DNA from 2 places in the Pseudomonas sp. ADAK13 genome. Region 2 is predicted to be linked to the other one. Evidence: predicted binding sites of a transcription regulator. Region 2 holds the regulator's gene; the other holds the start of a gene.

Region 1 (4,943 bases), 720 kb from region 2:
CTTGTCACCGGGCATCCGCATCGGCTGGATGATCGCCGGCAAATACCAGCAGGAAATCCAGCGCCTGCAAATGTTCAGCACCCATTCGGCTTGCAGCGTGACCCAGATGGGCACGGCGGCCTACCTGGAAAACGGCGGTTATGACCGGCATTTGCGCTATATCCGCCAGGAATACCGCAAAAATCTCAGCGCCTTCCAGTTGGCGGTGCAGCAGTACTTTCCCGAAGGCACGCAGATGACCCGTCCGACCGGCGGTTTTATCCTGTGGGTCAGTTTGCCCGGGCGGGTCAATACCCAGGAACTGCACGTGCGCGCCTTGCAGCAGGGCATCAGCATTGCACCGGGGCTGATCTTCAGTAATACGGAACAGTTCAACCACTGTATTCGCTTGAACTGCGGTACACCGTGGAACCGCGAGGCCGAGCGCGCGTTGATGACCCTCGGCATGCTGGCGAGCCAGTTGTGCCAGGAGACTGCGGCAGGCTTTTGAGGCGTGGAAAGGGGACATAAAGGGTAGCTGGCTATTTAGCATGCTTGTCATGCTGGCCCCAACAAGCGAGCATATGGCCTTCTGCCGTTAATGCTGCTGGCGATATGACTTATACCTTTCCTGCTGCACTGCTGATCTGCGTGTTAAGCCTGTGTAACGCGGGTGCCGTCCTGGCGGCGCCTGCCAGTGAAACAGCGCCTGCTGCCAGCACCCAGCAAAAGGCGCCGGCGAAAAAAGTCGCCCCGGCCAAGAAGGCGCCGGTGGCAAAGAAAGCACCGGTAAAGAAAGCCGCACCGACCAAAAAGCGTGCGCCTATCGCCAGCAAATCCAAATCAGCCCACGAAGTCGCCAAGACTCAGTTGCCGCCTGCAGAGCTGGATTTGAGCCTGCCGTCGAACATGGTTCGCCATCTGCAGCCCCTCGGCACCATGCCGCAGCCGAAGAATGTGCCGCTGTTGCCGCCAATGTTTGCCGAAAAGCCCACCGATAACAGCGCGTTCCAGATTAACGGGCGCCTGCTCAGCAATGAAATGCAGCTGCAACTGCGCAACGAAGAACGGCGCGAAGTGGAAGGCGCGGCGCTGGATTTCCAGTTCAAGCAATAAACCCGACGAGTAAAAGTGACGCGTACCCCTGACCTTCTGTCGCAGACTGGTCAGTCACTTTTGTTTTCGGTTAAAAACCCCTGTTAAGCCAATTTAAAACGTCTGTTTAAGGGCGTAGTCTTACGTGGCCATCAACACTGAGTTGTCGAGGATCTGTTCGTCATGAAATGCCGTGAAGGCTGTGGCGCTTGCTGCATTGCCCCATCCATCAGCTCTCCATTGCCGGGAATGCCTGCCGGCAAACCAGCGGGCGAACGCTGCCTGCATCTGTCGGTCGAACAACTGTGCCAGTTGTTTGGCCAGCCTGAGCGGCCGGCGGTGTGCAGTTCGTTCCAGGCGGATCTCGAGGTCTGTGGCAACAGCCAGGAAGAAGCGATCAAGTTGATCGGCTGGTGGGAACAGATGACGGCGGCTTAGTGGGCTGTTCAAAGTACTGAACTTCAACAATAAGGAATAAGACCATGGGTTCACTGAAACGAGTTGCGGTGTTGTGCGGTTTTAGCGTTTTGTTCGCTGCTGCTGCACACGCTGAAGATTGGCAGACCGCCAAGGATGAAGACGGTATCAAAGTCTCCTTGAGTGAAATCGCCGGCTCCAAGTACAAGGCTTATCGCGGTGTGACCACCATCAAGGCACCGCTGGCCAAGATCCAGGCATTGCAGGAAGACGTGGCGGGGGCCTGTTCCTGGATCCACGAATGCAAGTCGCAAAAACTCCTCAAGCAGGAAGGCGACAAGAGCTGGACCTACACCCAGTTCAAGGCACCGTTCCCGGTGACCGATCGTGACTCGATCCTGGAAATCACCACCACCAAGGCCGCCGACGGCACGGTGACCCGCAAGCTGTTGGAAGTGCCGACCTACCAGCCTGAAGTCAAAGGCTATGTGCGTGTGGCCCAGGTCGACGGCTACTGGAAACTGGTGCCTAAAGGCGACAACCTGACCGAAGTGACCTACCAGGTGCACACCGAGCCAGGTGGCAGCGTACCGTCGTGGTTGGCCAACAAGTTCGTGGTGGACGCACCGTTCAACACCTTGAAAGCCCTGAAAGAACACGCTGAGAAGTAACTGCAGCTGATCAGGTGCCTCCGGCCTTGAGTGGAACGAATTCCGAGCCCTCAAGGTCCAGATAGAGGTAAGCCCACCCATGGGTTTTATCGAGGAGGCACTGATGCAAACGTGGAAAATTACCTTCGTTGATGATCATGGCGTGCAGTCCGTGGAGCAGTTCGTCTGCGGCGAAAGACCCAGCCTGGAAGAGGCTGCCCATATGATCCGTGCAAAGTTGCTCCCAGTGGCCGCTGAACTGGACCTCAACGACCTGGAAGGCCGCACGGCCGAGCCCACGGTAAAAAGCCTGAAAGACCAAAACAGTATTCAAATCCTCGACATTTCTCCCGCCGCCTGAACATTCCCTGTACGTCTTTAAACAGCCTCTGGTGGAGCTGATAGCTTCGCGCTACTCTGCAAGGGAGATCAGCGAATGAATCGCTAAGGTCTGGTCTTGTCAGCTACATGCTTGTCTCCCGGCGGCGACGTCATTGCCGTAACACCCGCGCCCTTGCAGCGCGGGCCTTGGGAAGCACGGAAAGTCTATCCATCGGTTTGAGGAGGACGTTTCATGAGCACAGCCTATCAAGAAGACATCAGCACCAATGTGTTGCGCCGCATGAAAGAGGGCGGCTTTGACTTCTCGCGTTTCCACCCCATCGAGTTCTACGCCATTTTCCCGGATGAGGAACGTGCGCGGCGGGCTGCGGGTCGGTTTCGTGGGGAATCCCTGAATGCCCAGGTCAGCGCGCGGGATGACGGCGCCTGGTACCTGGAACTGAGCAAAATCATGTTCGCCACCTACGACGGCATAGGAGACTTCGAGCAGGACTTTGAGGCGGTGGTCGAGCCCTTGGGCGGGATCATTGAGGGATGGGGCGTGAAACAGGAGGTGCGTGGGTTACCCATGTAGCGACATGAGCAACAACACAGCGTATCGGCTGACCTTTGGGTCGGCCGTTTTTGTTTCTGGCGCGGGAAAAATCCTGCGCAAAAAAAAGCCACCCGAGCAGGGTGGCCAAAGGGAAGATCGCAAAGGAGGAGAGCGATTCAGTACAAGCGGTAGTGCGCAATGGATGAAGCTGTAGGACGCGTCCTGTTCAGATGATGGGGGTGATTATCCCCAGGGTTTGCCGGGCAGTGAAATCAACTCTGACTATGCTGTTGATAGTCAGGGCCTGCATTGCAATGAGGCGCCGCCCATGACAGCGGGCATTTGCTGCACCGGGACGGTGCGGTATGGCCTGGGCCTATATCCAACTGATTGATACTTAAGTGTTTATGCCGCTGGCACGGGCCTTGCGATGGTTCTTGCGTCCGGGTGACAAGGAGTACGGCATGATCCGCACTTATTATGATGAGATGTACGACGGGGCAGGGCAGGTGCGCCCCCATTACCGCGAGTTCGCCCGCTGGTTGGCCGAGACGCCCCCTGAATTACTGGCCCAGCGCCGGCGCGAAGCCGATTTGCTGTTTCACCGGGCCGGCATCACGTTCACTCTGTATGGCGACGAGCAAGGCACCGAGCGCCTGATCCCCTTCGACACGATCCCCCGCAGCATCCCGGCCAGTGAATGGCGGATCGTCGAGCGCGGCTGCATTCAGCGGGTCAAGGCGCTGAACATGTTCCTCGCCGACCTATACCACGAACAACGCATCATCAAGGCCGGGATCATCCCCGCCGAGCAAGTCCTGGCCAACGAGCAGTACCAGTTGGCGATGCAGGGCCTGGACCTGCACCGCGACATCTATTCCCACATCTCCGGCGTCGACCTCGTACGCGATGGCGACGGCACTTACTACGTCCTCGAAGACAACCTGCGCACCCCCAGCGGCGTCAGCTACATGCTCGAAGACCGCAAAATGATGATGCGCCTGTTCCCCGAACTGTTTGCCGCCCAGCGCATCGCGCCGATCGATCACTACCCCAACTTGTTGCTCGACACCCTGAAAAGCTCCAGCCCGCTGGATAACCCCAGTGTGGTGGTGCTGACGCCTGGGCGTTTCAACAGCGCGTTCTTTGAGCATGCGTTCCTGGCTCGGGAAATGGGTGTAGAACTGGTGGAAGGCGCCGACCTGTTCGTGCGCGATGACCGTGTGTTCATGCGCACCACCGACGGGCCCAAGGCGGTCGACGTGATTTACCGCCGCCTCGACGACGCGTTCCTCGACCCGCTGGCCTTCAACCCGGATTCCATGCTCGGCGTGCCGGGCCTTCTGGCGGCGTATCGCTCGGGCAATGTGGTACTGGCGAATGCCATCGGCACCGGGGTAGCGGATGACAAATCGGTGTACCCCTTCGTCACCGAGATGATCCGTTTTTACCTGGATGAAGAGCCGATCCTGAAGAACGTTCCGACGTTCCAGTGCCGTAATCCCAGCGAACTGTCCCACGTGCTGGCCAACCTTCCGGAACTGGTGGTGAAGGAAACCCAGGGTTCCGGTGGCTATGGCATGTTGGTCGGCCCGGCAGCCTCGGCGGCGGAAATCGAAGCCTTCCGTGCACGCATCAAGGCCAAGCCACATGCCTACATCGCGCAGCCAACGCTGTGCCTGTCGACCTGCCCGACCTTTGTCGAAAACGGCATCGCCCCACGCCATATCGACCTGCGCCCGTTTGTGCTGCAAGGCAAGGAAACCCGTGTGGTCCCCGGCGGCCTGACTCGTGTGGCGCTGCGGGAAGGCTCGTTGGTGGTCAACTCGTCCCAGGGCGGCGGCACCAAAGACACCTGGGTGGTCGAGGATTGAAATATGTTGAGTAGAACTGCCTCGGATTTGTATTGGATGTCGCGCTACCTG
Region 2 (4,943 bases):
GGTGCCGGCAAGACCACCTGTTTCTACATGATTGTCGGCCTGGTTCAGGCCGATCAAGGCCGCGTGCTGATCGACGACCTGGACGTCAGCCACCAGCCGATGCACGGTCGTGCACAGGCGGGTATCGGCTATCTTCCCCAGGAAGCGTCGATCTTCCGCAAACTGTCGGTTTCCGACAACATCATGGCGATCCTCGAGACCCGCAAGGAACTCGACCGCGCCGGGCGCAAGAAAGAGCTGGAAAGCCTGTTGCAGGAATTCCACATCAACCACATTCGCGACAACCTCGGCATGAGCCTTTCCGGCGGCGAGCGTCGTCGCGTGGAAATCGCCCGTGCCCTGGCCACTGCGCCGAAGTTCATCCTGCTGGACGAACCTTTCGCCGGTGTCGACCCGATCTCCGTCGGCGACATCAAGCAGATCATCCATCACCTCAAGGCCAAGGGCATCGGTGTGTTGATCACCGACCACAACGTCCGTGAGACCCTCGATATCTGCGAAACCGCCTACATCGTCAACGATGGACAGCTGATTGCCGAAGGTGACTCTGCCACTATCCTGGCCAACGAACTGGTCAAGGAAGTGTATCTGGGTCACGAGTTCCGCCTGTAAACACGGTGGTATCAGGCCATTCGCCATGGAGCGCGGGAGTCAATAAAAACCTCAGTATTTTTATTGTTACCGCGCTCTAGGCAAAGCCCCCGATATCAGGCATATAATTTGCTTATGTTTGGCGCTCACGCGCCCTGTCGTGGATGGCGCATTGCGCCGGCGAATAAGGTGTTAAGCCCCTGCCATGAAACCATCGCTAGTCCTGAGAATGGGCCAGCAGCTGACGATGACACCGCAGCTGCAACAGGCCATCCGCCTGCTCCAATTGTCGACCCTGGACCTGCAACAGGAAATCCAGGAGGCCCTGGAGTCCAATCCGATGCTCGAACGCCAGGAAGAAGGCGACGACTTCGATAATGCAGACCCGCTGGCCGACAACATCGAGCAAAAACCCAACCCCGACGTACAGGAACCCTCCTACCAGGAAACCGCCCCCACGGTGGACAACCTCGAGGACGGTGAATGGAACGAACGCATTCCCAACGAGCTTCCCGTCGACACCGCGTGGGAAGACGTCTACCAGACCAGCGCCAGCAGCCTGCCCAGCAATGACGATGACGAGTGGGACTTCACCACCCGCACCTCCGCTGGCGAGAGCCTGCAGAGCCATTTGCTCTGGCAACTGAACCTGGCGCCGATGTCCGACACCGATCGCCTGATCGCCGTCACCCTGATCGACTGCATCAACAATCAGGGCTACCTGGACGAGACCCTTGAGGAGATCCTCGAGGCCTTCGACCCGGAACTGGACATCGAACTGGACGAAATCGAAGCCGTCCTGCACCGCATCCAGCAATTCGAGCCAGCCGGTATCGGCGCCCGCAGCCTCAGCGAGTGCCTGCTGTTGCAACTGCGCCAACTGCCGGCCAAGACGCCTTGGCTGGCCGAAGCGCAGCGCCTGGTCACCGACTACATCGACTTGCTCGGCAGCCGCGACTACAGCCAGCTGATGCGCCGCATGAAGCTCAAGGAAGATGACCTGCGCCAGATCATCGAGCTGGTGCAGAGCCTCAACCCGCGCCCCGGCTCGCAGATCGAGTCCAGTGAAGCCGAATACGTCGTCCCCGATGTGATCGTGCGCAAGGACAACGAGCGCTGGCTGGTGGAGCTGAACCAGGAATCGGTGCCGCGCCTGCGGGTCAACCCGCAATATGCAGGGTTTGTACGCCGCGCCGACACCAGCGCCGACAACACCTTCATGCGCAACCAGTTGCAGGAAGCCCGCTGGTTCATCAAGAGCCTGCAAAGCCGCAACGAAACCCTGATGAAAGTCGCCACCCAGATCGTCGAGCACCAGCGCGGCTTCCTGGAATACGGCGATGAGGCGATGAAGCCGCTGGTACTGCACGACATCGCCGAGGCGGTGGGCATGCACGAATCAACGATTTCCCGGGTGACCACGCAAAAATTCATGCATACCCCACGGGGTATTTATGAGCTGAAATACTTTTTCTCCAGCCATGTCAGCACCTCCGAAGGCGGCGAATGCTCGTCCACGGCGATCCGCGCGATCATCAAAAAACTGGTTGCCGCGGAAAATCAGAAAAAGCCGTTGAGTGACAGCAAGATCGCTGGTTTACTGGAGGCACAAGGCATTCAGGTCGCCCGTCGAACCGTCGCCAAGTACCGCGAGTCCCTCGGGATCGCGCCTTCCAGCGAGCGTAAACGTTTGATGTGACGGGCGGGCCATAGCGTTCCAGTGGCAGGCACCCCGGCCTGCCGCTTTATGCACTGGCAACGAAGGAGAAGCTGTATGCAAGTCAACATCAGTGGACACCAACTGGAAGTGACCGAACCGCTGCGCGCCTATATCGGCGAAAAACTCAAACGAATTGAGGGGCATTTCGACAAGATCACCAACGTGCAAGTCATCATGACTGTCGAGAAGCTCAAGCAGAAAATCGAAGCCACCTTGCGTATACCCGGCGGGGAAGTAGTCGCCAATGCCGAGCATTCAGATATGTATGCTGCCATTGACGACCTCACCGACAAGCTGGATCGCCAAATCAAAAAGCATAAGGAAAAGCAGCAGAGTCTTCTTCAAGGCACTGGCCGCTAACACTCCCCACCCATGATTCGACTTGAAACCATCCTGACCCCCGGCCGTTCCCTCGTGAACGTGCCGGGCGGCAGTAAAAAGCGTGCCCTCGAACAAATTGCCAACCTGATCGGCCGCGAAGTGCCCGAGCTGGATACGCAAGCTGTGTATGAGGCACTGATCGCCCGTGAAAAGCTCGGTTCGACCGGCTTTGGCAACGGCATCGCCATTCCTCACTGCCGCCTGCAAGGCTGTGAGTCTCCAGTCAGCGCCCTGCTGCACCTGGACGCCCCCATCGATTTCGACGCCATCGACGGCGCGCCGGTCGACCTGCTGTTCGTTCTGCTGGTCCCGCAAGCTGCCACCGATGCGCACCTGGAACTGCTTCGGCAGATCGCCAGCATGCTCGACCGCAAGGAAGTACGCGACAAACTGCGCAGCGCTCCCAGCAATGAGGCGCTTTATCAGGTTGTACTGGATGAGCAAAACGGGCAGTAATCATGCGTTTGATCATCGTCAGCGGCCGCTCCGGCTCAGGTAAAAGCACGGCTCTCAATGTTCTCGAGGACAACGGCTTCTATTGCATCGACAACCTGCCCGCCGGCCTGCTGCCGGAACTGGCGGAACGTGCACTGATCCATACCGAGTTGGCGCAACCGCTGGTGGCCGTCTCGATCGACGCCCGCAACCTGCCCAGCCACCTCTCCCGCTTCCCTGAACTGCTCGAAGAAGTGCGGGCCAAGCACATCCACTGCGATGTGCTGTACCTGGACGCCGACGAAGAAACCCTGCTCAAGCGCTTCTCCGAAACCCGTCGACGCCATCCACTGAGCAGCCCGCATCGCTCGCTGGCAGAAGCCATCGAGGACGAGACCAAACTGCTGGGCCCGATCATTGACCTGGCCGACCTCAAGATCAACACCACCAGCCTGAACCTGTATCAACTGCGCGATGCGATCAAGCTGCGCCTGCTGAATCAGCCGGAGCCGGGCACCGCGTTTCTGGTGGAGTCGTTTGGCTTCAAGCGCGGCATGCCGGTGGATGCCGACCTGGTGTTTGATGTGCGCTGCCTGCCCAACCCCTACTGGAAGCCGGAACTGCGCGATCAGTCCGGGCTGGACGAACCTGTGGCGGAATATTTGGCGGCGCAGCCGGATGTAGAGGAGATGTTCCAGGATATCTCCAGCTACCTGCTCAAATGGCTGCCGCGTTTTGCGGCCAGTAACCGGGCTTATGTCACCATCGCCATTGGCTGCACCGGCGGCCATCATCGTTCCGTCTACCTGACCGAACGCCTGGGCAAGGTGCTGCAACAAACCCTCAAGAACGTCCAGGTTCGCCACCGCGACCTTAGCTGAAAGGAACACCCCCGCGATGCCCGCTCTGGAAATTGAAATCATCAACAAGCTGGGCCTGCACGCCCGGGCTTCGGCCAAATTCGTCGGCGTCGCCGGCCAGTTCCCTTGCCAGATTCGCGCCGGGCGTACCGCAGAATCCATGGTCGACGGCAAAAGCATCATGGCCATGATGATGCTGGCGGCGGGCAAGGGCACGAAGATTCACTTGAAGACGGAAGGCGAGCAAGAGCAGGAAGCGATGGATGCGCTGGTGGCATTGATCAACAACTATTTTGACGAAGGCGAGTAACACCCTCTGCAGGAGCCGGTTTACCGGCGATGGGCCCACAAGTCTTGCACTGACCTCAGGAACGCCATCGCCGGCAAGCCGACTCCTACAAGGAATTTGGCAGAGTTCTTAGCCCAACGCTGTATCCATCACCATCATCAAACAAAACCCGATACACAGCCCCAGGCTGGCGAGCTTGTCATGGCCATTGCGCCGCGACTCGGGAATCACTTCGTGGGTCACCACCAACAGCATCGCCCCGGCCGCCAGCGCCAACCCCAACGGCAACAGTACCTCCGCCAGGCTTACCAGCCAGGCACACAGCACCGCAAACACCGGCTCCACCAACCCGGACGCCGCGCCAATCAGGAACGCCCTGACCCGCGACATCCCTGCCCCGGCCAGCACCAAGGCAATCACCAAGCCCTCCGGCACATCCTGCAAGGCAATGCCCATGGCCAGGCTGTCGGCATCGGGCATGCCGCCGCCCGCCGAGACACCCACTGCCATGCCTTCGGGAATGTTGTGGGCAATGATGGCGAACACAAACAGCCAGATGCGCGGCGGAATCACCGGACGTTCCGGACTCCCCACCAGCATTTCCGGGCTGGCGCCGGAGACCTTGCGATCCACCAGATACAGCCCAAATGCGCCCAGCATGATGCCA

Evidence for each region. The regulator sigma-54, encoded in region 2, starts transcription at its own class of promoters, with help from an activator protein. The targets are predictions, from matches to a motif close to ANTGGCATNNANNTTGCTNT.
Region 1: a site for sigma-54 is predicted at 3,431-3,450, ahead of HKK54_RS01645 (circularly permuted type 2 ATP-grasp protein). Genes of this name have one in related genera too.

What each region holds. Positions count from the first base shown of each region.
Region 1 is NZ_CP052860.1:352,646-357,588, reverse strand. It holds gene HKK54_RS01675 (aminotransferase-like domain-containing protein) at 1-490, shown strand, start outside; gene HKK54_RS01670 (translation initiation factor 2) at 595-1,095, shown strand; gene HKK54_RS01665 (YkgJ family cysteine cluster protein) at 1,258-1,512, shown strand; gene HKK54_RS01660 (START domain-containing protein) at 1,557-2,162, shown strand; gene HKK54_RS01655 (hypothetical protein) at 2,242-2,502, shown strand; gene HKK54_RS01650 (ribonuclease E inhibitor RraB) at 2,716-3,057, shown strand; gene HKK54_RS01645 (circularly permuted type 2 ATP-grasp protein) at 3,483-4,892, shown strand; gene HKK54_RS01640 (alpha-E domain-containing protein) at 4,896-4,943, shown strand, end outside.
Region 2 is NZ_CP052860.1:1,072,075-1,077,017, forward strand. It holds gene lptB (LPS export ABC transporter ATP-binding protein) at 1-612, shown strand, start outside; gene HKK54_RS05120 (RNA polymerase factor sigma-54) at 797-2,290, shown strand; gene hpf (ribosome hibernation-promoting factor, HPF/YfiA family) at 2,366-2,671, shown strand; gene ptsN (PTS IIA-like nitrogen regulatory protein PtsN) at 2,684-3,148, shown strand; gene rapZ (RNase adapter RapZ) at 3,151-4,008, shown strand; gene HKK54_RS05140 (HPr family phosphocarrier protein) at 4,025-4,297, shown strand; gene HKK54_RS05145 (ZIP family metal transporter) at 4,406-4,943, opposite strand, start outside.